DNA from 4 places in the Streptomyces sp. NPDC048523 genome. Region 4 is predicted to be linked to each of the others. Evidence: riboswitches for the same ligand, from Rfam matches in the RefSeq annotation. Region 4 holds a riboswitch; each other region holds the start of a gene.
The links. Region 4 has a riboswitch for cyclic di-AMP ahead of ACGFWE_RS21220 (C40 family peptidase). Riboswitches for the same ligand answer to the same signal wherever they lie in the genome.
Positions count from the first base shown of each region.

Region 1: it holds a riboswitch for cyclic di-AMP, as region 4 does, so the genes downstream of both, ACGFWE_RS29780 (transglycosylase family protein) here and ACGFWE_RS21220 (C40 family peptidase) in region 4, are expected to answer to the same signal.
Region 2: it holds a riboswitch for cyclic di-AMP, as region 4 does, so the genes downstream of both, ACGFWE_RS25610 (M23 family metallopeptidase) here and ACGFWE_RS21220 (C40 family peptidase) in region 4, are expected to answer to the same signal.
Region 3: it holds a riboswitch for cyclic di-AMP, as region 4 does, so the genes downstream of both, ACGFWE_RS04960 (peptidoglycan DD-metalloendopeptidase family protein) here and ACGFWE_RS21220 (C40 family peptidase) in region 4, are expected to answer to the same signal.

Region 1 is NZ_JBICWQ010000006.1:108,022-115,790, forward strand. It holds gene ACGFWE_RS29760 (Ppx/GppA phosphatase family protein) at 1-162, opposite strand, end outside; gene ACGFWE_RS29765 (DUF501 domain-containing protein) at 159-695, opposite strand; gene ACGFWE_RS29770 (septum formation initiator family protein) at 726-1,202, opposite strand; gene eno (phosphopyruvate hydratase) at 1,321-2,607, opposite strand; gene ACGFWE_RS29780 (transglycosylase family protein) at 2,901-3,590, opposite strand; cyclic di-AMP (ydaO/yuaA leader) riboswitch at 3,594-3,761, opposite strand; gene ACGFWE_RS29785 (transglycosylase family protein) at 3,967-4,953, opposite strand; gene ACGFWE_RS29790 (cytochrome P450) at 5,145-6,440, opposite strand; gene ACGFWE_RS29795 (nucleoside triphosphate pyrophosphohydrolase) at 6,565-7,581, opposite strand; gene ACGFWE_RS29800 (SurA N-terminal domain-containing protein) at 7,731-7,769, opposite strand, start outside.
Region 2 is NZ_JBICWQ010000005.1:17,585-25,353, forward strand. It holds gene lhgO (L-2-hydroxyglutarate oxidase) at 1-332, shown strand, start outside; gene trmB (tRNA (guanosine(46)-N7)-methyltransferase TrmB) at 420-1,301, shown strand; gene ACGFWE_RS25600 (PrsW family intramembrane metalloprotease) at 1,353-2,732, shown strand; gene ACGFWE_RS25605 (aldo/keto reductase) at 2,749-3,693, opposite strand; gene ACGFWE_RS25610 (M23 family metallopeptidase) at 3,816-4,841, opposite strand; cyclic di-AMP (ydaO/yuaA leader) riboswitch at 4,853-5,010, opposite strand; tRNA gene ACGFWE_RS25615 (tRNA-Met) at 5,309-5,382, opposite strand; gene ACGFWE_RS25620 (hypothetical protein) at 5,498-5,761, shown strand; gene ACGFWE_RS25625 (histidine kinase) at 5,833-6,984, shown strand; gene ACGFWE_RS25630 (response regulator) at 6,972-7,622, shown strand; gene ribA (GTP cyclohydrolase II) at 7,626-7,769, opposite strand, start outside.
Region 3 is NZ_JBICWQ010000001.1:1,081,489-1,089,257, forward strand. It holds gene ACGFWE_RS04945 (TetR/AcrR family transcriptional regulator) at 1-603, shown strand, start outside; gene ACGFWE_RS04950 (SGNH/GDSL hydrolase family protein) at 740-1,525, opposite strand; gene ACGFWE_RS04955 (DUF6250 domain-containing protein) at 1,668-2,387, opposite strand; gene ACGFWE_RS04960 (peptidoglycan DD-metalloendopeptidase family protein) at 2,634-3,548, opposite strand; cyclic di-AMP (ydaO/yuaA leader) riboswitch at 3,553-3,714, opposite strand; gene ACGFWE_RS04965 (alpha-galactosidase) at 4,021-6,096, opposite strand; gene ACGFWE_RS04970 (tyrosine-protein phosphatase) at 6,305-7,102, shown strand; gene ACGFWE_RS04975 (DUF6126 family protein) at 7,119-7,241, opposite strand; gene ACGFWE_RS04980 (XRE family transcriptional regulator) at 7,238-7,769, opposite strand, start outside.
Region 4 is NZ_JBICWQ010000004.1:52,595-60,363, forward strand. It holds gene bioB (biotin synthase BioB) at 1-999, opposite strand, end outside; gene ACGFWE_RS21190 (8-amino-7-oxononanoate synthase) at 1,148-2,275, shown strand; gene ACGFWE_RS21195 (DUF397 domain-containing protein) at 2,314-2,535, opposite strand; gene ACGFWE_RS21200 (helix-turn-helix transcriptional regulator) at 2,545-3,405, opposite strand; gene ACGFWE_RS21205 (ATP-binding protein) at 3,620-4,078, shown strand; gene ACGFWE_RS21210 (LysR family transcriptional regulator) at 4,085-4,999, opposite strand; gene ACGFWE_RS21215 (LysE family translocator) at 5,087-5,707, shown strand; gene ACGFWE_RS21220 (C40 family peptidase) at 5,813-6,286, opposite strand; cyclic di-AMP (ydaO/yuaA leader) riboswitch at 6,290-6,501, opposite strand; gene ACGFWE_RS21225 (hypothetical protein) at 6,803-7,108, opposite strand; gene ACGFWE_RS21230 (ATP-dependent Clp protease proteolytic subunit) at 7,116-7,751, opposite strand.

The sequences.
Region 1 (7,769 bases), on a different contig from region 4:
CGCCTCGGGCGCGAGCCGCCCGGTCCGGTCGACCCCCTGCCCGAGCCGCACGATGGTCATACGCCGGTCCAGGTCGACCAGTTCACCGGTCTCCGGGTCGCAGTCCGCGACGAGGAGCCGGATCGAGTTCGTACCGCAGTCGACGGCGGCGACACGGGTCACTTGGGGTCCTCCTGCTGCTCGGTCAGGGTCACGCAGGCCCCCTTGCGCCACCACTCCGGCAGCATCGCGATCGCCTCGTCGCCCAGCGGGTTGACGCCCGGGCCGGCGGCCAGCGAGTGGCCCACCAGCACGTGCAGGCACTTCACCCGGTCCGGCATGCCGCCCGCGCTCGGAAAGCCCTCCAGGACCTCGATGGCGTCGCGGCGCGCGAGGTAGTCCTCGTGCGCGGCCCGGTACGCCTTCGCGAGCTCCGGATCGCTCTGCAGCCGCTCCGTCATCTCCTTCATGACGCCGTTCGCCTCCAGCGTGCCGATCGCCGAGGCGGCGCGCGGGCACGTCAGGTAGTACGTCGTCGGGAAGGGCGTGCCGTCCGGCAGCCGGGGCGCGGTCTCCACGACGTCCGGCTGCCCGCACGGGCACCGGTGCGCGATCGCCCGCAGCCCGCGCGGCGGCCGCCCGAGCTGCTGCTTGAAGGCCTCGACATCCGCGTCGGTCGGCTCGGTGCGCGGGGTGGAGGGCGGAGGCGTTTCCATGCCTGTCTTTCTATCGGTCCATCGGTCGGTTCACTGGTCGGAAGCGTCGGACTTGTCGACCCCGTCCCAGACGTTCGCGTACCAGGGGCGGTCGGCCGCGCCCAGGTCGGCGCGGGACTGCCGCGCCGCGTCCGGGTCGACGACGACGAAGCCCGTCTCCCCCGGCAGCACGTAGTGCAGCCGCTGCCGGATCTGCTGCTCCGCGTACGCGTCGTCCTGCCAGCGCGCCTTGAGGTCGCGCAGCTTCTCGACCCGCTCGGCGGCCCGCGCCTTCTCCCGCTGGAGATCGGCGATCTCGGCGCGCTGGGAGACGTACTGCCTTATCGGGTACGCCAGCGCCACCACCAGCGTGCACAGCACGAGGGCGAGCAGCGCGGCCCGGCCGGTCAGCCGGGAGCGGCGGGCCTGCCGCTTGGTCTGGGAACGGTAGACCCGGGCCGCGGTCTGCTCGCCGAGCAGCCTGATCCTGGTCGTGGTGGAGAAACGGTCCCGGTCCTTCACGGCCATCGGCTCTCCGCCTCCCCTTCTACGTACGTACGTCCCCGCACACGGTACGGGACCGGTACGGGGACGTACGTACGACTGGCTAAGGCTTGGCCCTGCTTGGGTCAGCCCTTGAAGCTGCTCAGCCCTTGAAGCGCGGGAACGCGCTGCGGCCGGCGTACACCGCCGCGTCGTCGAGGATCTCCTCGATGCGCAGGAGCTGGTTGTACTTGGCGACGCGGTCCGAGCGGGCCGGGGCGCCGGTCTTGATCTGGCCGCAGTTCACCGCGACGGCGAGGTCGGCGATGGTGACGTCCTCGGTCTCGCCGGAGCGGTGGGACATCATGCACTTGAAGCCGTTGCGCTGGGCCATCTCGACGGCGTCCAGGGTCTCGGTCAGCGAGCCGATCTGGTTCACCTTGACGAGCAGGGCGTTGGCGCTGCCCTCCTCGATACCGCGGGCCAGGCGCTCCGGGTTGGTGACGAACAGGTCGTCGCCGACGATCTGGACCTTGTCGCCCAGCTTGTCGGTGATGACCTTCCAGCCGGCCCAGTCGTCCTCGAACAGCGGGTCCTCGATGGAGACGAGCGGGTAGGCCGCCACGAGCTCCTCGTAGTACTCGGTCATCTCGGCGGCCGAGCGGGACTTGCCCTCGAACTCGTACGTGCCGTCCTTGTAGAACTCGGACGCGGCGACGTCGAGCGCGAGCGCGATCTGCTCGCCGGGGACGTAGCCGGCCTGCTTGACGGCCTCGATGATGAGGTCGAGCGCGGCGCGGTTGGACTCCAGGTTCGGGGCGAAGCCGCCCTCGTCGCCGAGGCCGGTGGACAGGCCCTTGGTCTTCAGCACCTTCTTGAGGGTGTGGTAGACCTCGGCGCCCCAGCGCAGGGCCTCGGAGAAGGACTCCGCGCCGATCGGGGCAATCATGAACTCCTGGATGTCCACGTTGGAGTCGGCGTGCGAGCCGCCGTTCAGGATGTTCATCATCGGCACCGGCAGCAGGTGCGCGTTCGGGCCGCCCAGGTAGCGGAAGAGCGGGAGGTCGCTGGCCTCGGAGGCGGCGTGGGCGACGGCGAGCGAGACGCCGAGGATGGCGTTGGCGCCGAGGGAGCCCTTGTTGTCGGTGGCGTCCAGGTCGAACATCGCCTGGTCGATCAGACGCTGCTCGGTGGCGTCGTACCCGACGAGCTCCGGGCCGATCTGCTCGATGACGGCCAGCACGGCCTTCTCGACACCCTTGCCGTGGTAGCGGTTCGGGTCACCGTCGCGGAGCTCGATGGCCTCGAAGGCGCCCGTGGAGGCGCCGGAGGGGACGGCGGCACGACCGGTGCTGCCGTCGTCGAGGCCGACCTCGACCTCGACCGTGGGGTTGCCTCGGGAGTCCAGGATTTCCCGGGCTACGACGACGTCGATGGACGGCACGAGCATCTCCTTCTTGGGATGTGACACGGTCCGCCGGGACCGCGGTGGGTTCTGCGAGACCGAGCCTAACCGGCTCCGGGGGTTCGGCCACCGTGTGGACCGCCCCCTGGACAGAACCGAGAGTAAATTGTTTCCGAACTGAACAAAGACGTGCCTCGACGGGACATGAAAAAACCCCGCCCCGGTGCGTACGGGGGAACACGCACCGGAGCGGGGAGCCCGTGGGGACGGGGGGCGACCCTCACGAGGCCTTCATCCTGAAGGACACGGTTGTGAGGGCGCTGTGGTTCAGCTGGGCCCTACTTGAGGTGCAGCTGCTGACCCGGGTAGATGAAGTCCGCGTCGGTGATGATGTCCTTGTTCAGCTTGAACAGCTTCTGCCAGCCGCCCTTGACCTTGTGCTTCTCGGCGATCGAGCTGAGGGTGTCACCCTTGACGACCTTGTACTCGCCGTCACCCTTCTTGACCTTCTTGCCGGTCGGGGTGGTGACGGTCTTCTTGGCGGCCGGACGGTCCGCCGAACGCGAGGCGCTCTGCTTCTCGGTCGAACGGCTGCTCGTGTTCGAGGAGCTGGAGTTCGAGGAGCTGGAGGAGGACGAGCTGCTGCCGCTGTAGCCGGCGCTGGACAGGCCCTTGCCGCAGACCGGCCAGGCACCCTTGCCCTGGGAGGCGAGGACCTTCTCGGCGACGGCGATCTGCTGGGACTTGCTGGCCTGGTTGGCCTGCGCGGCGTACTGCGTGCCGCCGTACGCGGCCCAGGTGGAGGCCGAGAACTGCAGGCCGCCGTAGTAGCCGTTGCCGGTGTTGATGGACCAGTTGCCGCCGGACTCGCACTGGGCGACGGTGTCCCACTCGGAGGCGGTGGCGGCGGAGGCGTTGCCGGCCGCCATCAGCGGGGCGGCGATGGCGACACCGGTGACACCGGCAAGCGCGGCGGCACGGGTGGCCTTGGACGGACGACGGTGCTTGCCCTTACCGGAAAACAGCATGGTGGATCCCCTCACCGACGCCTACGAGGTGAGCTGTCGGGTTCGGGCCGGTTGAGTTGCCCGGCCGCACATCTCGCGATGCGCGGCTTCACCCCAAGCCGGTCCAGCGTGAACTGCTGGGCCCGGCGCTTACCTTGGGTCCCCCGCTCCTGCCTACGGCGCTTGACGCGACGACTGTTCCCGTTCCGTCGCTGGCAGGATTCGGCGTTGCGACGGACGGGGCTCGGGTTGCCGAGCGGTCACGACCGTAGACACGGGCTCGGCGGAATTTCAAAGACGATCAGGGCTTCTGAGACTCATCCCACACTTTCACCAATATGGACATTCAGTGCGAAGTGTGACGTGAACTCCCGCTGTTTTTCAGGCCTTTTCAGCCCTATTCAACCCCTGTGTCGAGGGTCTGACCGGCGACGATGCCGCTCGGGTCGGCCCCGATGCGGTCCTTGTTCTCGGCGTAGAGGGCACGCCATCCGCCGTCGAGGCCAAGGGAGTCGGCGATGGAGGCGAGCGAGTCGCCCTCCTGGACGGTGTAGGTGCCCGCGGCATGCCGGCCGGCCGGGGAGGAGGCTGTGCTCTTCGTCGCAATCTCCTCGGCGCTGCCGCCGCGGTGCTTGCCGGAACCGAGGGCGCCGACGTCCACGAGGGCCGAAGAGCTGCCCTGCTGCCACGACTTGTCCGCTTCGTCCTCTTCCGGGCTGACCACGGGCGAGTTGTCGGAAGGCTGTGCGTCCTCCGCGGCGGATCCCTTGGAAGGCGAAGAGTTCTTTTTGCCCGACTTGGCCGAACTGTCGCCATTGGAGGCGGTGGCCGACGGCGAGGGCGTGGCGGACGAACCGTCCAGCGCGCCGAGCAGACCGGAAGACTCCCCGGCGCCCGACGAGTCGGAGGAACCAGACGATCCGGACGAACCGGATGATGTCGACGAGTCGGATGCCGAGGGCGAGGGCGTCTCGCTCCCCACGCCCGTGTCGACGTCGGCCGCACTCGAGTCCTTGCTGAGACCGCCGAGCAGACCGCAGGTGGGCCAGGCGGCGATGCCCTGGTCCGCGAGGAGCTTCTCGGCCACGGCTATCTGCTGGTTACGGCTGGCCAGGTCCGCCGTCTCGGCGTATTCGAGGCCGCCGTACTTCTCCCAGTTCTCCTGGGACATCTGGAGGCCGCCGTAGTAGCCGTTGGCGTCGTTGGCGCTCCAGGAGCCGCCACTCTCGCACTCCGCGACCCGGTCCCAGGTGGTGCCGGTGGCGGCGCTCGCCCCGGTTGCTCCGAGCAGTGGGATCGCGATGGCGGAGCCCGTCACACCGGCCGCCACAAGGAGAGCGGGAGCCTGACGGGGGCGACGGTGACGACCGTTCCCGGAGAGCATGAGGGGACCTTTCCCGAGACAGCAAATACCGGCGCGGCGAGTGGTGCGGGGCACCGCGCTGGTCCGTGAACGTATAGGGGTTCGATCACTTGTCACAAGTTAATGCCGCGTAGATCACGTGAGGATCACAAACTTGAGGACTCGTCATGTTTACCCGCTCCATGCGGGGACAGGCCGGGCCTCTCGGTCGATTACCGGACGGGCGTGAACTCCACGGGCAAAGTACGCAGTCCACGCATGATGAGGCCCCCGCGCCACCGCAAATCAGCCGAATCGACCGCCAGTTGGAGATCCGGGAGGCGGGTGAGGAGGGTGGCGAGCGCGGTCTGGCCCTCCAGGCGGGCGAGCGGGGCACCGAGGCAGTAGTGGATGCCGTGGCCGTAACCGAGGTGCTGATTGTCACGGCGGGACAGATCGAGCACGTCGGGGTCGGCGAACCGCTCCGGATCCCGGTCCGCGGCGGCGAGCACGACGAGCACCGGGTCACCCGCGGCGATGTCCTGCCCGCCGATCCGCAGGGGTTCGGTGGCGAACCGCCAGGTGGCCAGTTCCACCGGGCCGTCGTACCGCAGCAGTTCCTCCACACCGGTCTCCAGGAGGCCCCTCTCCTGCCTGGCCAGGGATTCCTGCAGCCGGTCGCGCTGCTCGGGGTGGGTGAGGAGGGCGTAGGCGCCGTTTCCGATCAAATTGACGGTGGTTTCGAAACCTGCGAACAAGAGGATGAAGGCCATGGCCGCGGCTTCGTTCTCGGTGAGGTGCTCCCCGTGGTCGGAGGCGCGGATGAGCGCGGAGATGAGGTCCTCACCGGGAGGGGGCTCGTCGGGCAGCGCTTCCCGCTTCCGGTGGATGAGCTCGGCGAGATAGCCGCGCATCTTCTTCACGGACCGCGCCACCCCGCCTCGCGGCCCGCCGCCGTGACGGATCATCATGCCCGCCCAGTCCCGGAAGTCGTCCTGGTCCTCGCGCGGGACGCCGAGCAGGTCGCAGATCGCGTAGATGGGGAGCGGGAAGGCGAACTCGTGGATGAGGTCGGCGGTGCCCGTGGCCGCGAAGCCGTCGATGAGACGGTCGGTCAACTCCTGCACCCGGGGGGCGAACTCGGCGACCCTCCTGGGCGTGAACGCCTTGCTGACGAGCCGTCGGAGCCTGGTGTGGTCCGGTGGGTCGATGTTCAGCAGATGCGTCATCAGCTCCGCCTTGCGTTCCCCCGGAATACCGGTCTTGCCCTTGGCGTGCGCGGGCTCGTCGTGATGCGCCGGGTTCTTGCTGAGCCGCTGGTCGGCGAGGGCCTGCTTGGCATCGCCGTACCGCGTGACGAGCCAGGCCTCCACCCCACTGGGCAACCGGGTCCTGTGTACGGGGGCGTGCTCCCGGAGCCAGGCGTAGGCGGGGTAGGGGTCGGTGGCGAACTCCCAGGTGAAGAGCTCGGGGGCGGGGGAGGTAGGGGAGGCGGGGGCGGCGGGGGTGGCGGGGGGCTGGTCGGTCACTCCTTGACGTTATCCGGCGGGGTGGGGGGGTGTTCTCGTTGCCGTTTCCCTCACGTGCCGAGGGCCCTCCCTCCTCCCACCTGCCAGGCCCCTCCCCCACCCAACCGGCGCTACTTCCCCCCTCTCATCCCCTCAGCCCCCCTGACCCCTCCACCTCCCGGATCGCGTCCCGATACACCCGTGCCGCAGCCCTCAGCGCCGCCTCCGGGTCGACGCCCTCGGCCTCGGCGCGGGTGGCCAGGGCGAGGAGTTCGTAGCCGATGCCCTCGGTCTTCGGGAGGGGGACGTCCAGCCCCGCCGTCCGCACCCTCGACGCCAGCTTGGCCGCGAGGGCGAGGCCGGGCTGGCCGAGGGGGATGCCCTCGGTCACCGAGGTGCGCTGTTTCTCTATCGCCTTGGTGCGCAGCCAGTGGGCCTTGACCTCTTCGGGGGTGCTGGCCGTCTCGTCGCCGAAGACGTGCGGGTGGCGGTGGATGAGTTTGGCGACGATGCCACCGGCGACGTCGTCGACGGAGAAGGGCGCGTCCGGGTCCTCCTCGGCGATCCGGGAGTGGAAGACGACCTGGAGCAGCACGTCCCCGAGTTCCTCGCGCAGTTCGTCGCGGTCGCCCTCCTCGATCGCCTCGACGAGTTCGTACGCCTCCTCGATGCCGTACTTCGCGAGGCCCTCGTGGGTCTGCTGGGAGGACCACGGGCACTCGGCGCGGATGCGGTCCATGACCTGGACGAGGTCGAGGAGCCGGGCGCCGGGCAGGTCGTATGAGGCGGGGAGCAGCTCCAGCGCGGGCATCTGCACGCGTCCGGATCCGGCGAGGCGGGCCAGACCGTCCGTGAGGGCCGGCTCGCCCTCACCCGTGGCCACCACGACCACCGTGTATCCGCCCGCGCACGCTCGGACCAGTTCCTCCGCGGTCGGGGCCGTCTCGTCGACCGGTATCCCCGCCTCCCGCAGATACGGCAGCTGAGGGTGGGCACCGTCCGCGCACAGAACACGGTCCGCTTCGTGCAGCGCCTGCCAGGCGGGCCAGGACAGCAGGCCGGGGGCGACGCGGTGGCTGGTGGTGAGCAGGACGATGCGGCCGGGGGCGGACGCCGGGTCGGTGTCCTGGTCGGGGGCGGGCTCGAAGCCGGTTGCGTTCACAGTTCGAAGCTAACGCACGGCGCCGACGGGGCGATCGGGTTGTCCACAGGCAGGGGGTGGCGGGGTGATCGTACGATCATCCGCCCGCCGCGCACTCTGCCTGCTGCGCCCTTTTCCGCTGCGGCTCCGTTCCCTGCGAGCTCTGGTCGCTACGCGGTCTGTTCGCTCCCCGCCGCCGTGACCTCCCG
Region 2 (7,769 bases), on a different contig from region 4:
CGACGCTGGCGTGGCCGGGGTCCTGGCGGATAGCCCGGCGGCACTGGCGCTACGGCACGGGGGAGCTGCGGCGGTCGGTGTCGCGGAGGGCGTTCACCACGGCGGTGCGGCGGCTGCTGCCCGCTGTCACGCCGGACGACCTGGTGCCTTCGGCGGCCGGGGTGCGGGCGCAGGCGGTCCTGCGGGACGGGACGCTGGTGGACGACTTCCTGATCCGTGAAGGGCCGCGGTCGGTACACGTCCTGAACGCACCCTCACCAGCGGCAACAGCGTCCCTCCCGATCGGCCGAGAGGTGGCCCGACGGGCCCTGGAGGCGCTGCGCTCGGCGTGACGGGGCCGGCGTGGCCCTCCGGACGTGACGGCCGGAACATCCCTGAGCCGCATTCCTCCCCGCGGTCACCGTAAAATCGACCCCACTGTGTCTGACTCCCTCAACGCCTCCGAAGCCCCCCGCTCCCGGCCCCCCGCCTCCGGCGAGTCCGTTCGGCATGTTTCCGGGGTGTCCGTGCGGCACAGCCGGGCCAAGGGGGAGCCACGGTTTCCCGATGGGCCCAGTGCTGATCCCGCGGGGTCGCACTTCGAGCGGCGGATCCGGAGTTTCCAGCCGCGGCGGAGCCGGGTGACGGCGGGGCAGGCGGACGCGTTGCAGCGGCTGTGGCCCACGTGGGGGCTCGACATCGACGGGCAGCACACGATCGACCTCGGTGAGATGTTCGGGAACGACCGTCCCGTCGTGCTGGAGATCGGGTTCGGGATGGGTGAGGCCACCGCGCAGATGGCCGCCGCCGACCCCGACACCAACATCCTCGCCGTCGACGTGCACACCCCGGGCCAGGGCAACCTGCTCAATCTCGCCGAGCAGCAGAAGCTGTCCAACATCCGGGTCGGCAACGGCGACGCCATCATCCTGCTGCGCGAGATGCTCGGCGAAGACTCGCTCGACGGACTGCGCGTGTACTTCCCCGACCCCTGGCCCAAGAAGCGACACCACAAACGGCGGCTGATCCAACCCGAGTTCCTGGACCTGGCCGCGACCCGCCTGCGGCCCGGCGCGCTGGTGCACTGCGCGACCGACTGGGAGCCGTACGCCGAACAGATGCTCGACGTACTCACCGCGCACCCGGCCTTCGAGAACACCCGGACCGGCGGCGGTTTCGCGGCGCGTCCGGAGTTCCGGCCGCTGACCCGTTTCGAGGGACAGGGACTGGAGAAGGGACATGTCGTGAACGACCTGCTGTTCCGCCGCGTACAGCACGGCGACCGACCCGACCGACCCGACCAGTCCCCCACCGGCGCCTGAGCATCCCGCCCCGCCTGCGGGCGGCGCCTCTGTCTCGTTAAGGTCGATGCCGTGGCCACCTTTCCCCCGTATCCGACGTACTCCGGTGACCCCACCGGTGGCGGTGCACTGCGGCATGCGCACTGGTGGCAGCGGAAGTGGGTGCGCTACGGCGCGCTCATCACCCTCCTCACCCTGTCCGGGCTCGTCATCCTCGCCCTGGTCCGTCAACAGACCGGTACCGAGGGGTTCCTGGTCGGCCTGGGGCTCGCCGTCCTGCCCGTACCGCTGCTCATAGCCGCGTTCCGCTGGCTCGACCGCGTCGCACCGGGGCCCTGGCGCAATCTGCTGTTCGCCTTCGCCTGGGGCGCCTGCGCGGCCGCGCTGATAGCGATCATCGCCAACAGCTTCGCGACGAAGTGGATAGCGACGGCGACCGCCGACCCGTCCGGCGCGGACACCCTCGGCGCGACCGTGATAGCGCCGATCGTCGAGGAGTCCGCCAAGGCCGCCGCCGTACTGCTCGTCTTCCTGTTCCGCAGACGGGACTTCACCGGGATCGTCGACGGCGTGGTGATAGCGGGGGTCACCGCCACCGGCTTCGCCTTCACCGAGAACATCCTCTACCTCGGCACCGCCTTCGGCACCGACCAGCTCACCGGTGACCGCGGCATCGCCTCGGTCACCGCCGCGACCTTCTTCGTGCGTGTCGTCATGTCGCCGTTCGCGCACCCCTTGTTCACCGTCCTGACCGGCATCGGCTTCGGCATCTCCGCGCTGTCGGCGGAACGCCAGCACGTACGGCGGGTTCTCGTCCCGCTGTCCGGACTGCTGCTCGCGATGGGCATGCACGCGACGTGGAACGGCTCGTCGACATTCGGGGAGTACGGCTTCTTCGCGGTGTACGCGATGTTCATGGTGCCGGCGTTCGCGCTGCTGACCTGGCTGGTCATCTGGACACGGCAGCGGGAGCTGAAGACCGTGCGCGAGGAGCTGCCCGCGTACGCCGTCGCCGGGTGGCTGACGCCGACCGAGCCCCATGTGCTGGGCTCGATGCGGGCGCGGCGGGTGGCGCGGGACTACGCGCGGCGGCAGTTCGGCGGGCGGACCGCGGCGCGGGCGGTCTCGCAGTACGAGGCGTACGCGACGTCGTTGGCGTTCCTGCGGCGCCGGGGGCGGCTCGGGCGGGCGAACGCGGACTTCGTCGTACGGGAGCGGGAGTTGCTGCACGAGCTGTGGCGGCGGCGGGATGTCGCGCGGCCCGCGCTGGACCACGCGGCCCGGATCACGGCACCGCCGGTACCGGTGGCCGCGCCGCCCTGGCCGGTGTACGGGGCGTACGGATACGCCCCTCACCCGGCCCGGCCGACGCACCACGGCCACCCCGGCCAGCCGACGCCCCCGGTCCACCCGACGGTGCCGTACCCCGCCTACAACCCGTACCGCACATAGACCGTGCGGCGGAGGGTCAGGCCGACGCCTCCGTCAGGCGCGCCAGCTCCTCCTCCGTCAGGGTCAGGTCGGCCACGCCCAGCAGCGCCGGCAGCTGTTCCACCGTGCGGGCGGACGCGATCGGGGCCGCGACCGTCGGCTGGGCGGCGAGCCAGGCGAGGGCGACCGTGGCGACCGGGACGGTGTGGGCCTCGGCGATGTCGTCGAGCGCCGCGAGGACCTTGCGGCCGCGCTCGGTGTCCAGGTGCTGGCCGGCGCCCGCGGCGCGCGCACTGTCGACCGTCGTACCGGGGCGGTACTTACCGGTGAGGAACCCGGAGGCGAGGGCGTAGTACGGGACGGCGGCGAGGCCCTCCCGGGCCGCGAGCGCCTCCAGTTCACCCTCGTACGTGTCGCGCGAGACCAGGTTGTAGTGGGGCTGGAGGGCGACATAGCGCGCGAGGCCCTCGCGGTCGGAGAAGGCGAGGGACTCCGCGAGGCGCGCGGCGGAGATGTTGGAGGCGCCGATCGCCCGCACCTTGCCCGCCTTCACCAGTTCGTCCAGCGCGCCGATGATCTCCTCGACCGGCACCTCGGTCTTGTCGAAGTGGGTGTAGTACAGGTCGATGTGGTCGGTGCCCAGGCGCTTCAGGGAGGCGTCGGCGGCGGCCTTGATGTTCGCCCCGGACAGGCCCTGGAAGTCGGGGTGCTGGCTGACCTTCGTGGCGATGACGACGTCGTCACGGTTGCCGCGAGCCGCCAGCCACTTGCCGATGACGGTCTCGGACTCGCCGCCGGAGTTTCCCTCGACCCACGCCGAGTACACGTCGGCCGTGTCGACGAAGTTGCCGCCGGCCGCGGTGTACGCGTCGAGGACGTCGAAGGAGGTGGCCTCGTCGGCGGTCCAGCCGAAGACGTTGCCGCCGAGGGTGAGCGGGAAGACCTCGAGGTCGGAGGAGCCGAGCTTGCGAAGAGAAGTCATGCCAACGTCAACGCCCGTGCCGGACGCCGGTCTTCCGCTGCGGCCGCAAAGTCCTCGTAAACAAGCGGAATCAGCTCCTCCGGCGCACCGGCACAAACCTCAGGGGCGCTTCAGTTGGCGCCTCAGGGAGTGAGCCCCTTGCCGCGCAGCCACGCCATCGGGTCGATCCCGTCGGCCGAGCCGTTCGGGTGGACCTCCAGGTGCAGGTGCGCGCCGGTCACGTTGCCCGTGGCGCCCACGCGGCCGATGACGTCACCGGTGCCGACCTTCTGGCCGACGCTGACGCTGATCGAGGACTGGTGGCAGAACCACAGCTCGGTGCCGTCGTCGAGGGTGAGGATCGTGCGGTAGCCGTAGGAACCGGCCCAGCCGGCCTCGGTGATGGTGCCGCTGTGGATCGCCTTGATGAGCGTGCCCGTGGGGGCGGCGAAGTCGAGGCCCGTGTGGTAGCCGGAGGACCACAGCGAACCGGCCTGACCGAAGGTCGAGGTGATGGTGTACGACGAGGTCGGCAGCGTGTACTGCTTGGCGAGCTCGGCCAGGCGCGCGGCCTCGGCCTTCTTCGCGGCCGCCTCCTCCGCCTTCTTCTTCGCGGCGGCGGCCTTCTCCTGGGCCTCCTTCTCCGCCTTGGCGGCGGCCGCGTCGGCCTCCTTCTCGGCGGTGTCCGCGATGGCCTGGGCGGCCTTGGTGTCGAGCTGGTCCTGCTGCAGCTCGGCCTGGGCCAGGATCCGCGAGCGCAGCGCCTCACCGGCGTCCGAGGTGCCCTTGGCGGTGTCGGCGGTGGTGGCACCGACGCTGCTGAAGGCGCTCGTGTCGTCCGCGGTGGGGGCGGAGTCGTCCGAGATGAGCGAGCCCACGTTGGGCAGGTCGGGCATGGAGATGGAGACCGGCGGCTTGCCGGTGTTGGCGCTGGCCATCCCGCCGGCGCTGACGGCGGCTATGACACCGACGCCCAGAACGGTGGAGCTACGGGCGAACCCTCCGCCACGCTGCTTGGCGACGCGATGCCGGCCTCGTACGGGAGCGAGGGAGTCCGCGGTGGGGTTCCACTCGCCGAGCGGGGCCTCGTCGTCGGCGCGGTAACCGCCGTATACGAGGGTGTCGCTCGGGACGTACGGCGCCTCGGGGGCAGGCGGGTTGGACGCCACGTGGGCGCGCTCCTTTCCTTCCTTCTCGCCTACCGGGTTAGCTGACGGGTTCGGAGCAGGAAGGTCTCCTACGCGCGTATACCGACCGTGCTGCCACGGTGGCGTACGAGCGATTCACCCCAAGTTGGTGGTTCCCCGGTTCCCTTGCGGAATTCGGCGCGTGAGCACGGAGCCGTCTCTTGTGACGGCTGGGACGACCGCGCTGCGTTATCGAACGTTAATAGACGCGGGGGCCCGATTCCAAGCCGTTCCGCTTGATCATTAACGAAATCACGCTGGACTTACGGCCCATGAACGCCTAAAAACGGGCGAGTTGACCTTCACTCAAGCCACACAAGGACATTGACGGTATGTCAGCTGTAACGCGGAGGGCGGTCGCGCGCTCACCCCGCGTCACATCACGTCACGAAGGGGAAAACACTCAGGGCCGGAGTCCAGTGAACTGGACTCCGGCCCTGAGCCGTGAGTAGCGGGGACAGGATTTGAACCTGCGACCTCTGGGTTATGAGCCCAGCGAGCTACCGAGCTGCTCCACCCCGCGTCGTTGTGTAACCAGCATACGTCATCCGGAGAGTGCTCCGCGCCAGGGTTGTTTCGGGACCCCTCCCGCTGGAGCGGCGTACCGTGGCGGCCCTCACCAGAACCAGGAGGGAACCATGGCGGCAGCCGACGAGCGACCGGCGGAGATCGGCGAGCGGGACATCCCGCTCTCCGGCGGGCGAACGCTGCGGGTGACGGAGTTCGGCAACGGCGGCATCCGGCTGGCGGTGCGGGCCGGCTCGCCCTATGTGGTGACGAGCCTGGAGCAGTTCCACGACGGGACCGTGCTGAAGCTCTCTCCCGGCCGTGAAGGGTCCAACGCCCACAGGAACTGGGTGCGGGACCACGGCGGCGGCGAGGACGGCGGCGGCGGGGAGTGATCCTCGTCCGGGCCCCGATGGTGTAGCGGGCTACACCGTGCGCCCGGGGCCGTTCGTCTAGCGTGAGCGGCATGGGGAAGTCGGTGCGGCGTGCGGCGATGGCGAGCGTGCATCTCGTCGTGGCCGCGGCGATGTGCTTCGGCATGTACCTCTTCATCACCGTGCTGCTGATCGCCGCCATCGGTACGGTCGCCGTGGTCGGCTGCTGGCTGCTGCCCGAGGCCGTGCTGCTGATACGGCGGATCGCCGGCGCCAAGCGGAACCTGACCGCCCTGTGGACGGGCCGGGAGATCCCCGAGGCGTACACACCGATGACCGGCACCCTGCGCGAACGGCTGCGCATCTCGGTGCGGGACCCCGGCACGCTCAGGGACCTCCGCTGGATGCTCGCCCACTACCTCTACGGCGCCCTCCTCGCGCTCGCCCTCCCGCTGTGGCCCCTCGGCCTGGTCGTCGACGGCGTGTGGGCCGGGGCGCTGCGCCGCGACCCCGTCGTCCTCCCGCTGATCGTGCGGCTCGCGGACACCGAGGCCCGCTGGTCGACCGTGCTGCTCATGCCCTCCCCCGAGGCCAGGCTGGCCCGGCGGGTCGAGGAGCTGCGGGAGACCCGGGCCGATGCGATCGCCGCGCACGAGGCCGAGCTGCGCCGCATCGAGCGGGACCTGCACGACGGCGCCCAGGCCAACCTGGTGGCGCTGTCGATGCGGATCGGACTCGCCAAGCGGGCCTACGAGCGGGACCCCGACGCCGCCCGCAAACTGCTGGACGACGCCCAGGACCAGGCCGAACAGGCGCTGGCGGAGCTGCGGCAGGTGGTGCGCGGCATCCACCCGCCGATCCTCACCGACCGGGGTCTCGTCGGCGCGGTAAGGGCGCTCGCCGCGAGCGGCGGACTCTCCGTGGTCGTGGACGACGGCGGCCTGGACGCGGGCACCCGGGCGCCCGCGGCGGTGGAGGCCGCGGCCTACTTCGTGGTGGCCGAGTCGCTCACCAACGTCGCCAAGTACAGCGGCGCCGACCGGGCCGAGGTCCGGCTGGCCAGGACCCGGCGCGGTCTGACCGTGCGGGTGCGGGACGAGGGCCGGGGCGGCGCCGACGAGTCCGCTGGCTCGGGGCTGCTCGGTATGCGGCGCCGGGTCGCCGCGCTCGACGGGACCTTCGAAGTGACCAGCCCCATCGGGGGCCCGACCGTGATCGATGTGGAGCTGCCGTGCGTGTGGTGATCGCCGAGGACAACGCCCTCCTGAGAGAGGGGCTCGTCCTCCTTCTGACCTCCTCCGGGCACGAGGTCGTGGCCGTCGTCGGCACCGGCCCCGAGATCCTGCCCGCCCTGCTCGAACACCGCCCTGACGTGGCCGTCCTCGATGTGCGGATGCCGCCCGGGTTCCGCGACGAGGGTCTGCGGGCCGCCCTGGAGGCGAGGGAGCGGATCCCGGGACTCCCGGTACTGGTGCTCTCGCAGTACGTCGAGGAGTCGTACGCCGCCGAGTTGCTGGCCGGTGGCACCAGCGGGGTCGGCTACCTCCTCAAGGACCGGGTCGGCCGGGTCGACGAGTTCCTCGACGCGCTGGAGCGGGTGGAGGCCGGCGGTACGGCGCTCGACCCCGAGGTCGTCACCGAGCTCCTGACCCGGCGCCGCGACACCCCGCTCGGCTCCCTCACCCCGCGCGAGCGCGAGGTGCTGAAGCTGATGGCCGAGGGCCACGACAACACGACCATCGCCAAGACCCTCGTGGTCACCGAGCGCGCGGTCAGCAAGCACATCGGCAACGTCTTCCTCAAGCTGGGCCTGCCGCCGAGCGACAGTGGCCACCGGCGGGTCCTGGCCGTGCTGGCCTATCTGGCGCACACGCCCAGGTGACGGTCAGCCGACGCCGAGTTCGGTCAACTCCCCCAGCGGCAGCGTGTGCTGGGTCTGCAGGACCTTCGCACGCAAGTAGCGGACGTTGTGGGCGGTGGTGAAGACACCGGTGGGGACCCGGTCGCGGACGTCGATGCCGAGGTCGCG
Region 3 (7,769 bases), on a different contig from region 4:
AGAGTGCGGTTGACAGTGGCGGAGCGGCGCGAGGAGCTGCTGCGGGCCGCCATCGAGCAGATCGAGGCTCGGGGCGTGGCGGCCGTCAGGATCGCCGACGTGGCCTCGGCGCTCGGGGTGAGCAACGCCCTGGTGCTCTATCACTTCTCCACGAAGGAGAAGCTGGTCGCCGCCGCGTTCACCTACGCCGCCGAGGACGACCTGGCCCATCTGCGCAAGCTTCTCGGCCGCCGCACGAGCGCCCTGCGCCGGCTCCGGTCGGCCGTGCGCTGGTACGCCCCGACGGGCCAGGCCAAGGGCTGGCGGCTGTGGATCGAGGGCTGGGCGGTGGCCCTGCGTGAGCCGACGCTCCAGGAGGTCACCCGTGACCTGGACAGACGCTGGAAGGCGGCGCTCACGGAGGTGATCGCCGAGGGCGTGGCCGCGGGCGAGTTCTCCTGCCCGGACCCGGAAGCCACCGCTCTGCGCCTCACCGCCCTCCTGGACGGTCTGGCCGTCCAACTGACGTCCTACGCGGGCGCGGTGGCCAGGTCCCGGGCCCAGGAGTGGGTGGACGAGGCCCTGGCACGGGAACTCGGCCTGGACGGCACGAGGTCCGGGTAGCGGCGATACGCGGGCCGGCGCCCAGGTGGAGGGCCTCACGAAGGCCAGGCGAAGGGCCTCACGAAGGCCAGGTGGAGGGCCTCACGGCGGCCGCCGGGCGAGATCCGCCCCGCCCGGCACCGGTCTCGCACACGACTCAGGCCACCGGAGCGATCCGGCTCTTGATGTCATCCGGCGACAGCACGCCCTTGGCCGTCACGTGGTCCCCGGAGGACTCGCCGCGCAGCCGACGCCCGATCCACGGCACCAGGAACTCCCGGGCCCAGTGCACATCGTCCCGCCGCACGTCCAGCGGCCCGCGCGGGGGAAGCGGCGGCCAGGGCTGGTCGGGATCCGCCGGCACCTCCAGTCCCAGCACCTGTCCCGCACGGAGCGCCACGCGCGTGTGCCCCTCAGGGGAGAGGTGCAGCCGGTCGCCGTCCCAGGCCCGCCGGTCCTGGATGGTCTTCAGGGACCACAGGTCGAGCACCGGGCACCCGTACCGGTCGGCGACGGCCCGCACATGTCCGTTGTACGTGGCGATCTTGCCGCGCAGATGCTTGAGCACGGGCACACCACGGGTGTCGAAGCCGGTCGTCACCATGACCGTGCCGCACGCCTGGGTGAGCCGGGCCACGGCCCGCTCGAAGCGTTCGGCGACCTCGTCGGGGTCGGTACCGGGCCGGAGGATGTCGTTGCCGCCGGCGCAGAACGACACCAGGTCCGGTGCCAGTTCGACGGCCTGCGGAAGCTGGTCCTCGACGATCTGGTCGAGGAGCTTCCCGCGTACGGCGAGATTGCTGTACCTGAAGTCGCCCTCGGGCCGCCGGTCCGCGAGAAGCACCGCGAACCGGTCGGCCCAGCCGACGAATGCCCCGTCGGGGCCGAGGTCGCCGACGCCCTCGGTGAAGCTGTCCCCCACCGCCACGTACGACCCGATCACTGAGCTGCTGTCGTTCTTCGAATCGTCTGCCACAGCCGTTCATGATTCACCTTCGAATGTGACCTACGCGACCGTAAGAAGGACTTGACGGTCGGTGAGATAAGCCACTCCTAAAGTGTTGGCCAAACCAGGAATAGGCATCTCATGAGGAATGTTGACGCTGCGACCGCCACACCCTGAAGTCACTGATCCGGAAGTGGCTCCAGGTGGTCCGGAACGCGAAGTGCCCATGCGTGTACGGCTGCGGGTCGGTGTAGTCGAAGACCAGCCGCCCGTTGTTCCACCACTGCACGGTGGAGCCGTCGGAGACGATCCGCACCCGGTTCGGCTCGTTCGCGACCAGCAGCGGCTCGGTGTAGTCGTGGACCAGGGGCCGTACCCCGGATTCTCCGACGTAACGGCGCAGCCGCGTCGTGGTGTTGTAGTTGGCGCCGTAGCCCGAGTAGTACGTCTTCAGGTAGTCGTACTCCGCGAGCGCCCCGCCCCGGTGGGTGGCGAAGAGGTCGTGGGGAGACCGGACGTCGACCGCGTTCCAGAAGTTGTTCAGGTCGGACACCCGGTCGTTGACCCCGCCCGCGGACACGGGTGTGGCGGTGTACTCCAGGACGTACGGCCCTTCGAGCGGCTGCCTGAACCAGATCGTCGCACCGGCCGGCACATCGACCTCCAGGACCCCGCGCCGCGCGGTGACCGTGCCGCCCTGCTCCAGTTCGACGGCCCAGCGGCCGAGGCCGTGGCGGAAGTCGTCGTGAGCGATGAGGCGGCGGTGTCGGGGCGAGGCGCTCGCGGTGACCGCGGGGGCGAGGGCGGCCAGGGCGGCGCCGGCGGCGAGGGCCCCGAAGGCTCTGCGCGTGGTCGTCATGACGGACGGTTCCTTCCGTGAAGGGACGAGGACCCTAGGGACGAGGACCCTAGGGACGAGGACCCTGAAGAGACGAGGATCCCAGAAAGCGCTTACTCGGCTGGAGAGTTCACTGTGCCGCGCCCTTCCTCCCCCTGTCGACGCCCCGAGCGCATCCGCCACAAGAACGCAACGAAGTGATCATGAGGAAACACCGAAGGCCGGACCCGGGGATCGGGGTCCGGCCTTCAGTGGCACAGGGGGGCGTCAGCCGACGGCGACACCCTTCGAGCGGAGGTAGGCGACGGGGTCCACGTCGGAGCCGTAGTCCGGCGTGGTGCGGATCTCGAAGTGCAGGTGCGGGCCGGTGACGTTGCCGGTCGCGCCGGAGAGGCCGATCTGCTGGCCCTCGGTCACGGTCTGGCCGGCCGAGACGGAGAGCTGGGACAGGTGGGCGTACTGCGCGTAGTAGCCGTCGTTCAGCTTGATGACGACCTGGTTGCCGTAGGCGCCGCCCCAGCCCGCGGAGACGACCGTGCCCGCGGCCACGGCCTTGAGCGAGGTGCCGGTCGGGACGACGAAGTCGACGCCGGTGTGGTAGCCGCTGGACCACATGCTGCCCGCCACGCGGTAGCCGGTGCCGATCGTGGCGCCGGTGACCGGAAGGGTGTAGCCGCTGGAGCTGGTGGCGGCGGAGCTCTGGGTGGCGGCCGTCGAGTTCGCGGAGGACTTCTTCGACTCGGCCTTCTCGGTCTTCGCCGAGGACGAAGAGGAAGACTGGGTCTTCGTCGTGCTCGCCTTGACCTTCTTGCCGATCGAGAGCTTCAGACCGGGGTGGATCAGCGACGGGTCGTCTCCGATCGCCGAACGGTTGTCGGCGTACAGCTTCTTCCAACCACCGCTGACGTTCTGCTCATCGGCGATCTTCGAGAGATAGTCGCCGACGCGCACCGAATAGGTGCGCACCGTAGAGGTCTTCTTCGCGGCCGCCTTTTCGGCGGACTTCTGCGTGACCGGAAGCGACTGAACGGCCTTTTCCGGCACGGACTGGGGAGTGGCGGCGTGCGCGCCGGTGGCCCCTATGAGCGGGAGGGCGAGCGCGGCGCCCCCGGTTCCGGCGACGGCGATCGAGCGGGTGAAGCGCTGAGACTTCGGACGGCGGTGCTTACCCTTCGCGGGCATGACGAATTCCTCTCCGGCGCCTGCGAGGTGAGCTGTCGGGTGCGGGCTGGAGATGCCCGGACGCGCCTGGACGCGCCTTAACCCCAAGCCGTTCCGGAGACCGGAACAGGCGGTTCTACCTGTGGGTCCCCCGCTCCTGCCTTGCACGGGTGGGTGAGTGTGGGGAATCCGCTCGGCGGCAGGATTGGGCGTCCGACCGGATCGGGGGTGAACGTAAGCGAGCAAGACGCAAAGGGACAAGTGAAGGGTTCCCTGTGCCTGCGTTCCTGTTGATCCCGTATGAGAATTACCGGTCACCCTGCGTGAATCGGACGCCCTTCACCCGACCCGAATCCCCTTGAGAAACCTGCGAATTACGTGAACATGACGGGCGACACACCGTCACGAATATGACGCTGCTCACGTCACGAATTCACAGGAACCCTCAAGCCGAAAGGAGTTGGGAGAGAACCTGCCAATTCGGGCACAAGCCCTAGATGCGACGCAGTCGGATAACCGTCGCATCGAGGTCACCGCGCACACCGGTACGGAGTCCGTGATGAAGCAATACGCCCCCTCGGTGTACTTCGCCCGTTTCGAGGCATTCGTACGACGCTGTCGGGTCGAGCCCGCGCAGCCGCAGCGAGGGCGCGGGCTCACCGTACTTCTGCGCCTGCAGCCAGGCGAGGACGACGGCCTCGTCCCCGAGGACGTACTGCACCGCGCTCAGCCCGCCCTGCGGAGGCCGCAGCCGGTACAGGTCGCCGCGCTGCACCACCGGCCGGATCTCCTTGTAGAGACCCACCCACCGAGCGGCTTCGGCGAGCTCCTCCTCGGTCCACTCCGCGAGGTCCCCGCCGACCCCCAGAACCCCGGCCATCGCGCTGACGAACCGGAACCGCAGCGAGCTCACCCGGTCGTTGAGCTGGGTGTTGGGACTGTCGGTCACCCACGCGGCCATCACACGCGCGGGATGGATCTGGCTGAAGCCGTGCTGGATGGCGAGCCGGTCGAGCGGGTCGGTGTTGTCCGAGGTCCACACCTGGTCGGTGCGGCTGAGCACCCCGAGGTCGATCCGGCCGCCACCCCCCGAGCAGGACTCGAAGGCCACGCCCGGGTGGGCCTCCCGCAACCGGTCCAAGAGGGCGTAGAAGCCGCGCACATGGTCCACCCACAGGCGCTGCGGGTAGGACTCACCGGGCCAGCCCGCGTCCGTGAAGCAGCGGTTGAAGTCCCACTTCACATAGTCGATCGGGGCCGAGGAGAGGAGAGCGTCGAGCCGCTCCCACAGGTACTCCTGGACGTCCTCGCGCGCGAGGTTCAGTACGAGCTGGTTGCGGAGCTCCGTCCGCTTCCGTCCCGGTTGGTACTGCACCCAGTCCGGGTGGGCGCGGTACAGCTCGCTGTCCGGGTTGACCATCTCCGGCTCGACCCAGATGCCGAACTGCATGCCGAGCGTGCGCACGTAGTCGGCGAGCGGCTTGAGGCCGGCGGGGAAGCGGTCGGGGTTGGGCGTCCAGTCGCCGAGCCCGGCCCGGTCGCTGGTGCGGGCACCGAACCAGCCGTCGTCGACCACGAACAGCTCTACGCCCATCGCCGCGGCCCGTCGCGCCAGGGTGCGCTGCTGCTCCTCGGAGATGTCGAAGTTCGTGGCCTCCCAGGAGTTGAACAGTACGGGTCGGTCCTGGTCCGCGTGCGGGATGACGTGGGCCCGCTGGTAGGCGTGCCAGGTGCGGCTCGCGCCGCCGAAGCCGCCGTCGCTCCAGAGTCCGGCGAAGACGGGCGTCGTGAAGGACTCCCCGGCCGCCAGCAGGAGCAGACCCGAGTCGTCGTATCCGGCGCCGCCGGTGATCTGCACGCGCGCGTCGGGCAGTTGCGCCACGGCGATCCGCCAGGACCCCGACCAGCCGAGGGCGACGCCGTAGACCTCGCCGTGCTCCTCGGTGGCTTCGGTGTCGAGGGCGACCCACGGCAGGTGCTGGTGCCCGGTGTGGCCGCGGCGGCTGCCGATGACCTTCTCGCCGTAGGTGAGGGGGGTCCGGGTGAGCAGGGACTCGGCGGCCCAGCGGCCGTGCAGCTGGGACAGCCGCCAGCCGTCCTCGCGGTCCGGCAGGGTCCAGGTGGCGGAGTCGGCGCGCAGCAGCTCGACCGGGTCCTGCCCCTGGTTGTCCAGGATCACCCAGCGCTCCAGGACGTCGTCACGCATCCGGTAGTGCAGCGTGATGGCCAGACCGCCGTCGCGGAACCGCAGCCGCAGCTCGTCGCCCTCGGTGTCGTACGCCTCGAAGCTCCACTCGGTGCCGCGCCGCTCGTCGGTGCGCACGGACAGGGCGGGGCGGGTGAAGCGGGGGCCGCCCTCGACGGGGTACTCCTCGCGTCCGTCGAGCGGGGACTCGAAGGGCCAGTACTCGGGCAGCGGACGGACGGCGAGGGCTTCGGCGTCGGCCCGGGTGATCCTCGGACCCCAGTGCAGGTGCAGCAGCTCGTCCTCGGCGGTGAGGTGCAGGGCGTAACTGCTGGCCGGCCCGGACAGAATCCACGTACGGCCGTTCTCGGCGATCTCCAGCATGGCGCTTCCTCACAGATTCGAACAGGTGCCAACAGGTGCACTCAGGCACCAACATCATCAGCGGGCACCGGCCCTGGTGGCAACGGCTGTGGACAAGTCGTTGCCGGCCCTGTGGACAACTCATTGCCCCAGGAATCCATGTCGTATCGTCGAGAGCGTGCCTCCGCCGGCGAGCCGCGCCGGCGGAACCTGGCTGGGAGGACCCCCCGTGACGCAGCAGATCCCGTCGACCGAACCCGAGCTGGCAGGTGTGCGCAACTTCCGCGACGTGGGCGGGCTGCCGACGGCGGACGGGCGGCGGGTGCGGTACGGGGTGCTGTTCCGCAGCGGCCATCTCGCGCACGCGACGGAGGACGACGCGGCCTTCCTGTCCTCGCTCGGCCTGCACACGATCTTCGACTTCCGCAACGCGGCGGACCAGAAGCTGGAGGGCCCCGACGTCGACCTGCCGGGCGTCACCAATGTGAACCTGCCGCTGAGCGACCCCGCGGAGGGCACCTCGTTCTGGAAGATGGTCCGCGACGGCGACATAGAGCAGCTGCGTGAGCTCCTCGGTGACGGCAAGGCCGCGGAGCGCATGACCAACTCCTACCGCACGATGATCAAGGAGCGCACCGCCCAGCACTCCCAGGTGCTGCACTCCCTCGCCGAGGACAGCGTGCCCGCCCTCATGCACTGCGCGGCCGGCAAGGACCGCGCGGGTCTGGCCGTCGCCGTGACCCTGCTCGCCCTGGGCGTGGAGCGTGAGGCGATCATCGCCGACTACCTGGAGTCGAACGCCAAGCACCGCCGCTACAAGGTGCGGCGCACCAGCACCTCCGCCGACGCCTACTCCCCCGAGGTCATGGAGCTGCTCAGCCCCTTGTTCGAGGCACGCGCCGAGTATCTGACGGCGGCCTTCGCGACCATCGAGGAGACGTGGGGCGGCGTCGAGGCGTATCTGGAAAAGGGCCTCGGCCTGACCCCCGAGATCCGTGAGCGGCTGCGGGAGCGTCTGCTCGACTGAGCTGCGCGTAGGGCCGCTACTGCCCGGCTCCCACCTCGAAGAGCAGGAAGACGAAGGCCGCGAAGATGTGGCCGACCGCGAGATAGATGATGAGGCGCACCCACAGGGCGCGGGGGAACTTCTCTTCCATGTCGCTCATGGCGTCTCTCCGGGGGTGGGGCCCAGGCACAGCGTGGCCGTGGGACTCTGCAGCAGGGTGTGGACGAACAGGAGCTCGACGCCGTCGGGGTCCTCGGCGGCGATGCGGTGCGGGGTCAGCGAGTCGAAGTGCGCGCTGTCGCCCGGGCCGAGCCGGTGCGTGGTGTCCGCGAGACGGAGCCTGAGCCGCCCCTTGAGGACGTACAGCCATTCCTCGCCGGGGTGCACGCGCACGATGTCGCCCTGGGAGCCGTGTGGCACCCGCACGCGCAGGGCCTGCATCCCGCGGCCGGCCGCACCCGCCTGGACGTAGGTCCAGCCGCCCGCCACGGTCGGTTCCATGTCGGCGGCGCGCACCACGGCGTCCCGGTCGGCGGCCGTCTCGCCGAGCAGTTCCGAGACGGTCGTACCGTAGATACGGGCCAGCGCGAGCAGCATCGGCAGCGAAGGCTGGCGCTGTCCGGTCTCCAGCCGGGAGAGATGGGCGGGCGACAGGCCCGCGGCACCGGCCGCGGCCTCCAGGGTGAGG
Region 4 (7,769 bases):
GTGCTCCGGCAGCGTCACCTCGCCCGCGCCCTCCACCTCGAACCCGGCGTCCGCGATCATCTCCAGGTCGGCCTTGCCGGCCTGGCCCTCGGTGGTGAGGTAGTCGCCCAGGAAGATCGAGTTGGCGAGGTTGAGGGCGAGGGGCTGCATCGTGCGCAGATGGACCTCACGGCCGCCGGCGATGCGGACCTCGACGTCCGGGCAGACGAAGCGGACCATCGCCAGAATGCGCAGGCAGCGCTGCGGGGTGAGGTTCCACTCCTTGGCCAGCGGGGTGCCCTCGACCGGGATCAGGAAGTTCACCGGAACGGAGTCGGGGTCCAGCTCGCGCAGCGAGTAGACGACGTCGACCAGGTCCTCGTCGCTCTCGCCCATGCCGGCGATCAGGCCCGAGCAGGCGGAGAGCCCGGCCGCGTGCGCCTTGTTCACGGTGTCGACCCGGTCGGCGTAGGTGTGCGTGGTCGTGATGTCGCCGTAGGTCGACTCGGAGGTGTTGAGGTTGTGGTTGTAGGCGTCCGCGCCGGCCTCGCGCAGCCGCTCGGCCTGGCCGTCGGAGAGCAGACCCAGGCAGGCGCACACCTCGACGCCCTCGTTCTGGTCCTTGATCGCCTTGATGGTGCCCGCGACCCGGTCCACGTCACGGTCGGTCGGACCGCGCCCGGAGGCCACCAGGCAGACCCGCTTGGCACCGCCCGCCAGACCGGCCGCCGCGGCCTGGGAGGCCTGCTCCGGCTTCAGCCAGGTGTACTTCAGGATGCCGGCCTCGGAGCCGAGCCGCTGCGAGCAGTACGAGCAGTCCTCGGGGCACAGCCCGGACTTCAGGTTGACGAGATAGTTGAGTTTCACCCGGCGCCCGAACCAGTGCCGGCGCACCTTTCCGGCCGCGGCCACCACGTCGAGCAGGTCGTCGTCGGAGGTGGCCAGCACGGCCAGCGCCTCCTCGCGGGTCGGCAGCTCGCGCCGAAGCCCCTTGTCCACCAGCGTGTTCAGCAGGTCCATGAGAGCCGATCCTGTCCTACGAACCCGCTCCGGGCCAAGGTAGGGATCGCACAACACACCCGCTGTGACGTGTGGGTATTGCCACACCGTAGGTAGCGTTTCCTGCCGCTAGGGTCTGTCCGTTGTCTACAAAAGCCCCGGAGGACCCATGGCGTTCGGCTGGATCGACGAGCAGGCGGCGGCGCGCCGGCGGGCCGGACTCGTACGGACCCTGCGGCCGCGTCCGGCCGACTCGCCGTTGCTGGATCTCGCGAGCAACGACTACCTGGGCCTGGCCCGCCATCCCGAGGTCGTGGAAGGGGCCGGGGCGGCCGCGCGGACCTGGGGCGGTGGCGCCACCGGATCCCGGCTCGTCACCGGAACCACCGAGCTGCACACCGAACTCGAGCGCGAACTGGCCGAATTCTGCGGCTTCGAGGCCGCGCTCGTCTTCTCCTCCGGATACGCCGCGAACCTGGCCGCCGTCACCGCGCTCGCGCCGCACGGCTCGCTGATCGTCTCCGACGCGGGCAACCACGCCTCGCTCATCGACGGCTGCCGGCTGGCCCGCGGCACGGCCCAGGTCGTCGCGCACGCCGACCCGGACGCGGTGCGCAAGGCGCTCGGCACGCACGACGGCCCGGCCATCGCCGTGTCCGACACGGTCTTCTCGGTGGACGGCGACGCGGCGCCCCTGGCCGGCCTCGCCGAGGCATGCCGGGAGCACGGCGCGGGCCTGGTCGTCGACGACGCCCACGGCCTGGGTGTGCTCGGTACCGGCGGCCGCGGCGCCCCGCAGGCGGCGGGACTCGCGGGCGCCGACGACGTGGTCGTCACGGTCACGCTGTCCAAGTCGCTCGGCAGCCAGGGTGGTGCCGTCCTCGGCCCCGCACGGGTCGTCGCACACCTGGTCAACGCGGCACGGACGTTCATCTTCGACACCGGTCTGGCACCCGCGTCGGCGGGAGCCGCCCTCGCTGCCCTGCGGCTGCTCGGCCGTGAGCCCGAGCGGGCCGCACGCGCGCGCGAGGTGGCGACCGGACTGCACGCACGCCTGACCGCCGCGGGTCTGGAAGCGGTACCTCCGGACGCCGCGGTGGTCTCGGTGCGCGCGCCCTCCCCGGAGGAGGCCGTTCAGTGGGCGGCCGACTGCCGTGCCGCCGGGCTCTTCGTGGGCTGCTTCCGGCCCCCGTCCGTGCCCGACGGCATCTCACGGCTCAGGCTGACCGCCCGCGCGGACCTCTCCGAGGAGCAGATCGAACGCGCTGTGCGGGTGATCGGTGAAACACGACCATGAGTCGGCGTGACACGGCCGTGCTCCCGGTGGACCGACGGTCAGAACGCGGCTGTGAAGCCCGCCCAGCTCTCGGGGGAGAAGAGCAGCGCGGGTCCCTCCGGATTCTTGGAGTCGCGTACGGCGAGCAGCCCGGCACAGGGCCCGGCCGACGGCCTCGCCGTCTCGACGCAGTTGTTCGCCCCGGTGCTGTAGCTGCTGCGCAGCCAGCGCACTTCGGGCAGTTCCGTAGCGGTGGTTACGTTCCGAGGCAGTGCGGACATGGTGCCTCCTTACGCGCCGTCACCCATCCCGGCGAGGTAATCCAACGACTCCTCGGGCGAAAGGGCGTGGGCCTGAAGGGTGTTGAAGGCCTCGGTGTAGGCCTGGAGGTCTTCTTTCCGTTCGAGGTAGAGGCTACTCGTCAAGTGGTCGAGAACAACCACGTCCAGATCAGAAGTGCGCGAAAATGAGAAGATTACGAAAGGCCCGGTGATACCCACATGCGCCCCGGCAGTGAACGGCAGTACCTGCAGCCGCACTTGGGGCAGCCGCGCCGCCTCCAGAAGTCTCCTCAGCTGCCGGGCCATCACCTCGGGGCCGCCCACCTCCCGCCGCAGCACCGCCTCGTCCAGGACGGCGCTCAACTCCAGAGGCGGCTGGGCGCGAAGGATGTCCTGCCGGGCCAGCCGTACCTTGACCAGTGCGTCGAGACGTTCGTCGTCGAGGCCGTCGACCGCGGCCCGGGTCACCGCGCGGGCGTACTCGGGCGTCTGCAGCAGCCCGGGCACGACCGAGGTCTCCAGCGTGCGCATCGCGCTCGCCTGGGCCTCCAGACTGATGAAGTCCCGGTACGTCGGCGGCAGGACACCCCGGTACGCGTGCCACCAGTGGTGCCGGCCGCCGCTCTCCTCGGAGCCCGCCAATACCATCAGCAGCTCCCGCAGATTCGCGTCCCCGACGCGGTAGGCGTCGAGAAGTAACCGCACATCGGCCGGTTTCACCCCGCTGGCACCGGTCTCGATGCGGCTCACCTTCGACTGGTGCCAGCCCACGAGCCGGGCGGCCTCACCGCTGGTGAGCCCCGCACTCGCGCGCAGCGCACGCAGTTCGGCGCCCAGTTTCCGCCGGCGCACCGCGGGGCCGTGCTGCATGGCGCTACTCCTTACTCCCTACGAGCCGCCCGAATACGGTCTCGCGTCGCAGAGTTCACCGCTTCGAGCGACAGATATATGCACATCTTGGTGGATCGGCACCCGTCGCAGCCGCGGTGATGGCACTCTGACGATGAACCACCAGTCCGGGACCGTACTCGAACCATCCGCACCGTGTCGGACTCCGGTCCCGTGGGAAAGGGACGACGTCGCCATGGCAGACCACCTGGAAGCATCCGTCACTCTGCCGAGCGAACCCGCCTCGGTCTCCGCGGCCCGCACCTATGTCCTGAGCACACTGGCGGAGTGGGGGCTGCCGTCCACCACGGACACCGCCGAGACCGTCCGGCTCATCGTCTCCGAACTCACCACCAACGCCGTACAGCACACCTTCGGGCAGTCACCCACCTTCACGGTGGACATCGAGCTGGACCGTGACGAACAACTGCGCATCGGGGTCACCGACAGCCACCCCCGTTTCCCCAAGCGGCTGCCGGCCGCGGTCCAGCAGGACAACGGGCGGGGGATGGTGATCATCCGCTGGCTCGCCGCCGAGTACGGCGGCAAGCTGAGGGTCAGGCCCACCCGGGAAGGCGGCAAGACCGTCTCCGTCGAACTCCCGTGGACGGTTCCGGTGCAGCCGGTCACGGCGGCGGGGCAGCAGGAGCCGTAGGAGAGCTCATACCGGCCGCGCGCGGCCGAACGCTCCCCGCAGCAGCGCCCGGAAGGCGTCCGCCGCGGGTGCCGCCTCGCCGGTCCGGTGGACGACCGAGATCGTACGGCGCAACGCGCCGGCCTCCAGCAGCCGCGTGCCCACCGGAGTGGCCGCCGTCCGAGCCACCATCTCCGGCACCACCCCGACCCCCAGCCCCGCGCTGGCCAGCGCGCACACCAGGGCGTATCCCGGGGTCGCCACCAGCACCGACGGTGTGGTCCCGATCCGGGCCAGCACCGCCTCCACCTCCCGCCGGGCCGGATGATCCGGCGCCATGCTGATCAGCGGCTCACCGGCGAGCTCCGCCAGCGGCAGCCGCGTCGAGCCGCCCGCCAGGGCATGCCCGGGGGCAGTCACGAGGACCAGCTCCTCGGTCAGCAGCGGTTCCGCGCTCAGGGTGGCCGGGAGGGCGGGGGGCTCGCCCGGCTCATAGGCGTGCGTCAGCGCCAGGTCGATCTCACCGGCCGCCACCGCGGTGATCCCGGCCGTGGGTTCGTGGAAGGCGACCGACAGCTCCACGTCCGGGTACGCCCGGCGGAACGTGCTCAGCACTGGCGGCAGCAGCTGAATGCCCGCCGTCTGGAAGGTGCCCAGCCTGAGCGTGCCGCCCGACAGGCCGGTCAGCCGGGCGAGTTCGTGCCGGGCCCGGTCCAGCTCGTCCAGCACCCGCCTGGCCCGCGCCACCAGCAACTCGCCCGCACCGGTGAGCCGCGTGCCGCGGTGATGCCGTACGAGAAGAGCGGTACCCGCCTCCCGCTCCAGCTTGGCCAGCTGCTGGGAGAGGGCGGGCGGGGTGTAGCCGAGGCGCTCGGCGGCCCGGGTGATCGAGCCCGCCTCCGCGACGGCGACCAGGGCGGCGAGGCGGACCGGGTCGTACATGGCGAGGCCTGCCTAAAGGAGTGCTTAAGGGAAACCCAGGTTATTCGACATACCTGCTGAAGGCTCCGGCGCGGCAGGCTGGTCCGCATGAACGGACAGATCGTCGCCTTCACCGGGATCGCCGCCGGCATGGTCGCCATGCCGGGCGCCGACTTCACCGTCGTCGTACGCAACGCCCTGGTCTCCCGCCGGGCCGGGGTCGTCTGTGCGCTCGGCGTCGTGGCCGGGCTACTGGTCCACACGGCGCTCGCGGTGGCCGGGGTCGCCGCGGTGCTCACGGCCGTGCCCGCGCTGTTCCGGGCGCTTCAACTGCTGGGCGGGGGTTATGTGCTGTACCTGGGTGTACGGACCCTGCTGGAGCTGCGGCGGACCGGCACGCAGACCGTCGTCGAGGCCGACGTGGCGGTACGTCCCCTGCGGCAGGGCTTCGTCACCAACGCGCTCAACCCCAAGGTCCCCATCACCTTCCTCAGCCTGTTGCCGCAGTTCGTGCCCCAGGGGAGCTCCACGCTGCCCAGGACGCTGCTGCTCGCGCTGATCGTGGTCGCTCTCGCGCTGGTGTGGTTCCCGGCGGTAGCCGTGCTCGTGGACCGGCTGGGGCGGTGGCTGCGCCGGCCGCGGGCGGCCCGGGCCGTCGGCGGGGTCACCGGAGGCGCGTTGACGGTTCTCGGCGTGATGCTCCTGGCCGAGCCGCTGCTCGCGGTCTGACCACCTCGCTTTGCGCCGACGGAGGCATCGGGGCGGCTGTGCCGTCCTGCGCTTCGGAAGCCCGAGGGGGCGGCGGGAGGTCAGGTCGCCGCCGCCCCCTCGGGGTCACTTGACCCGGCCGTACCAGACGCTCTTCGTCCAGATCTTCTGCAGTCGCACCACGTCCCCGGTCTTCGGGGCGTGCCAGATCTTTCCCTTCCCGGCGTAAATGCCGACGTGGTACACGTTCGAACCCGAGTGGAAGAACACCAGGTCGCCGGCCTTGCGGCTGCCCACGCCGATGTGGCGGGTCTTGTTGTACTGCTGGGCCGCCGTGCGCGGGAGCTTCTTGCCCGCCTTCTTGAACGAGTACAGCGTGAGCCCTGAGCAGTCGAAGCGGCGGGGCCCTGTGGCGCCGTACTTGTACGGCGAGCCCTTCTTGGAGGCCGCTACCTTGAGTGCCTTCGTCGCAGGTGTCGCGGCCGCGGCGTCGGGCGCGAGGCCCGGGACCACGACGGAGCCGCCCACGGCGGCGATGGCGAAGGCCGAGGCCGTACCGGCCCGGACCATCAGCGACGGGACACGATTGAGCGCAGTCATGCGCAACCCTTCGTCAGCCGCCTGTGAAGGATGACCTGTCGGATTCGGGCTGGCGAAGTTGCCCGGCCGCTGACGCGGCTTCACCCCAAGGGACACTCGGCGCGGTCATGGCGTGACCGTTCCGGCGACCCGTCGTGCTTGGGTCCTCCACTCCTGCCGATCCACTTCTGTCGACCGGTCATCCGGGCGGCGGCAGGACTCGGCGTCCGCCCGGATCGCCCCGCCACTGCGGCGGGGGCTTGTCGTCAGACAGGGATCTTGGCGCACGGAAGTGCGAAAAGCCCAACGGAACCGTTGATTTGTGGTGTTACTCACCACTCACCCGTTTGGGTGGACACCCCTTCGAAGGAAGGGGTGTCGAGGGGTTCACAGACCCCCGGACCAGCACGGAAGGGTCTCATTCCGGTCCCGAAACAGGCGCGTTGTGCAACTCCGACGCTCGCAAAAAAGGAGCCGCGCCTCCTCCAATAGGGGGTACGTCGTTTGGTCCGTTTCGACTCAGCTCCGGACGCCTCGTCAACTGTCGGGCCCCGGAGGCACGGTGACCCGGGCCGTACGCCGCTCGCCGTCCAGGACCCGCAGCGCCCGCGCCAGCGTCGCGGCGTGCAGTTCGCGCTCACCCCTGCTGTGCATCAGCACGAGCGCGTCGCGCAGCTCGGTCGCCCTGCTCACCAGCGCCTGCGCCGCGCGCAGTCCGCCGTAGGTGTCCTCGCGCCGGGCCGGGTTGATCCGGCCCAGCAGGTCGACCACGTCGAGATAACGGTCGATCAGTTCACCCTCGGCGCGCGTGAGCGCGGGCAGCGGTGGAAGGTCAGGCACCATCGACGGCTCACCTCGCGCCCGGCGCGGTACGGGAGGGCCTGCGGCTCGGGACGATCGCGTCCGCCAGGCCGTAGTCCACGGCGCCCCGCGCGTCCAGGACCTTGTCGCGCTCGATGTCCGCGCTCACCTGCTCGGGGCTGCGGCCGGTGTGCCGGACCAGCATCTCCTCCAGGCGGGCCCGCACCCGGACCAACTCGTCGGCCTGAATGGCCAGATCGCCGGCCTGCCCCTGCACCGGCTCGCTCAGCGCGGGCTGGTGGATCACCACCCGGGCGCCCGGCAGGACGGACCGCTTGCCCGGCGTGCCCGCCGCCAGCAGCACCGCCGCGGAGGAGCCGGCCTGGCCGAGGCATGTCGTCTCCACGTCACAACTGACGTACTGCATCGTGTCGTAGATCGCCGACATCGCGCCGAACGAGCCGCCGGGGGAGTTGATGTACAGCGAGATGTCCCGGTCGGGGGCCTGGTACTCGAGGTACATGAACTGCGCCATCAGGTCGTTCGCCGAGGTGTCGTCGATCGGCGTCCCGAGGAAGACGATCCGCTCCTCCAGCAGCTTCGAGTACGGATCCGTCGTCGTGTGCCCGTAGCTCGTGCGCTCATGGAACTCGGGCAGGACGTGACGTGCGGTGGGTCGGGTCATCGCGTACCCCTCCTCGCG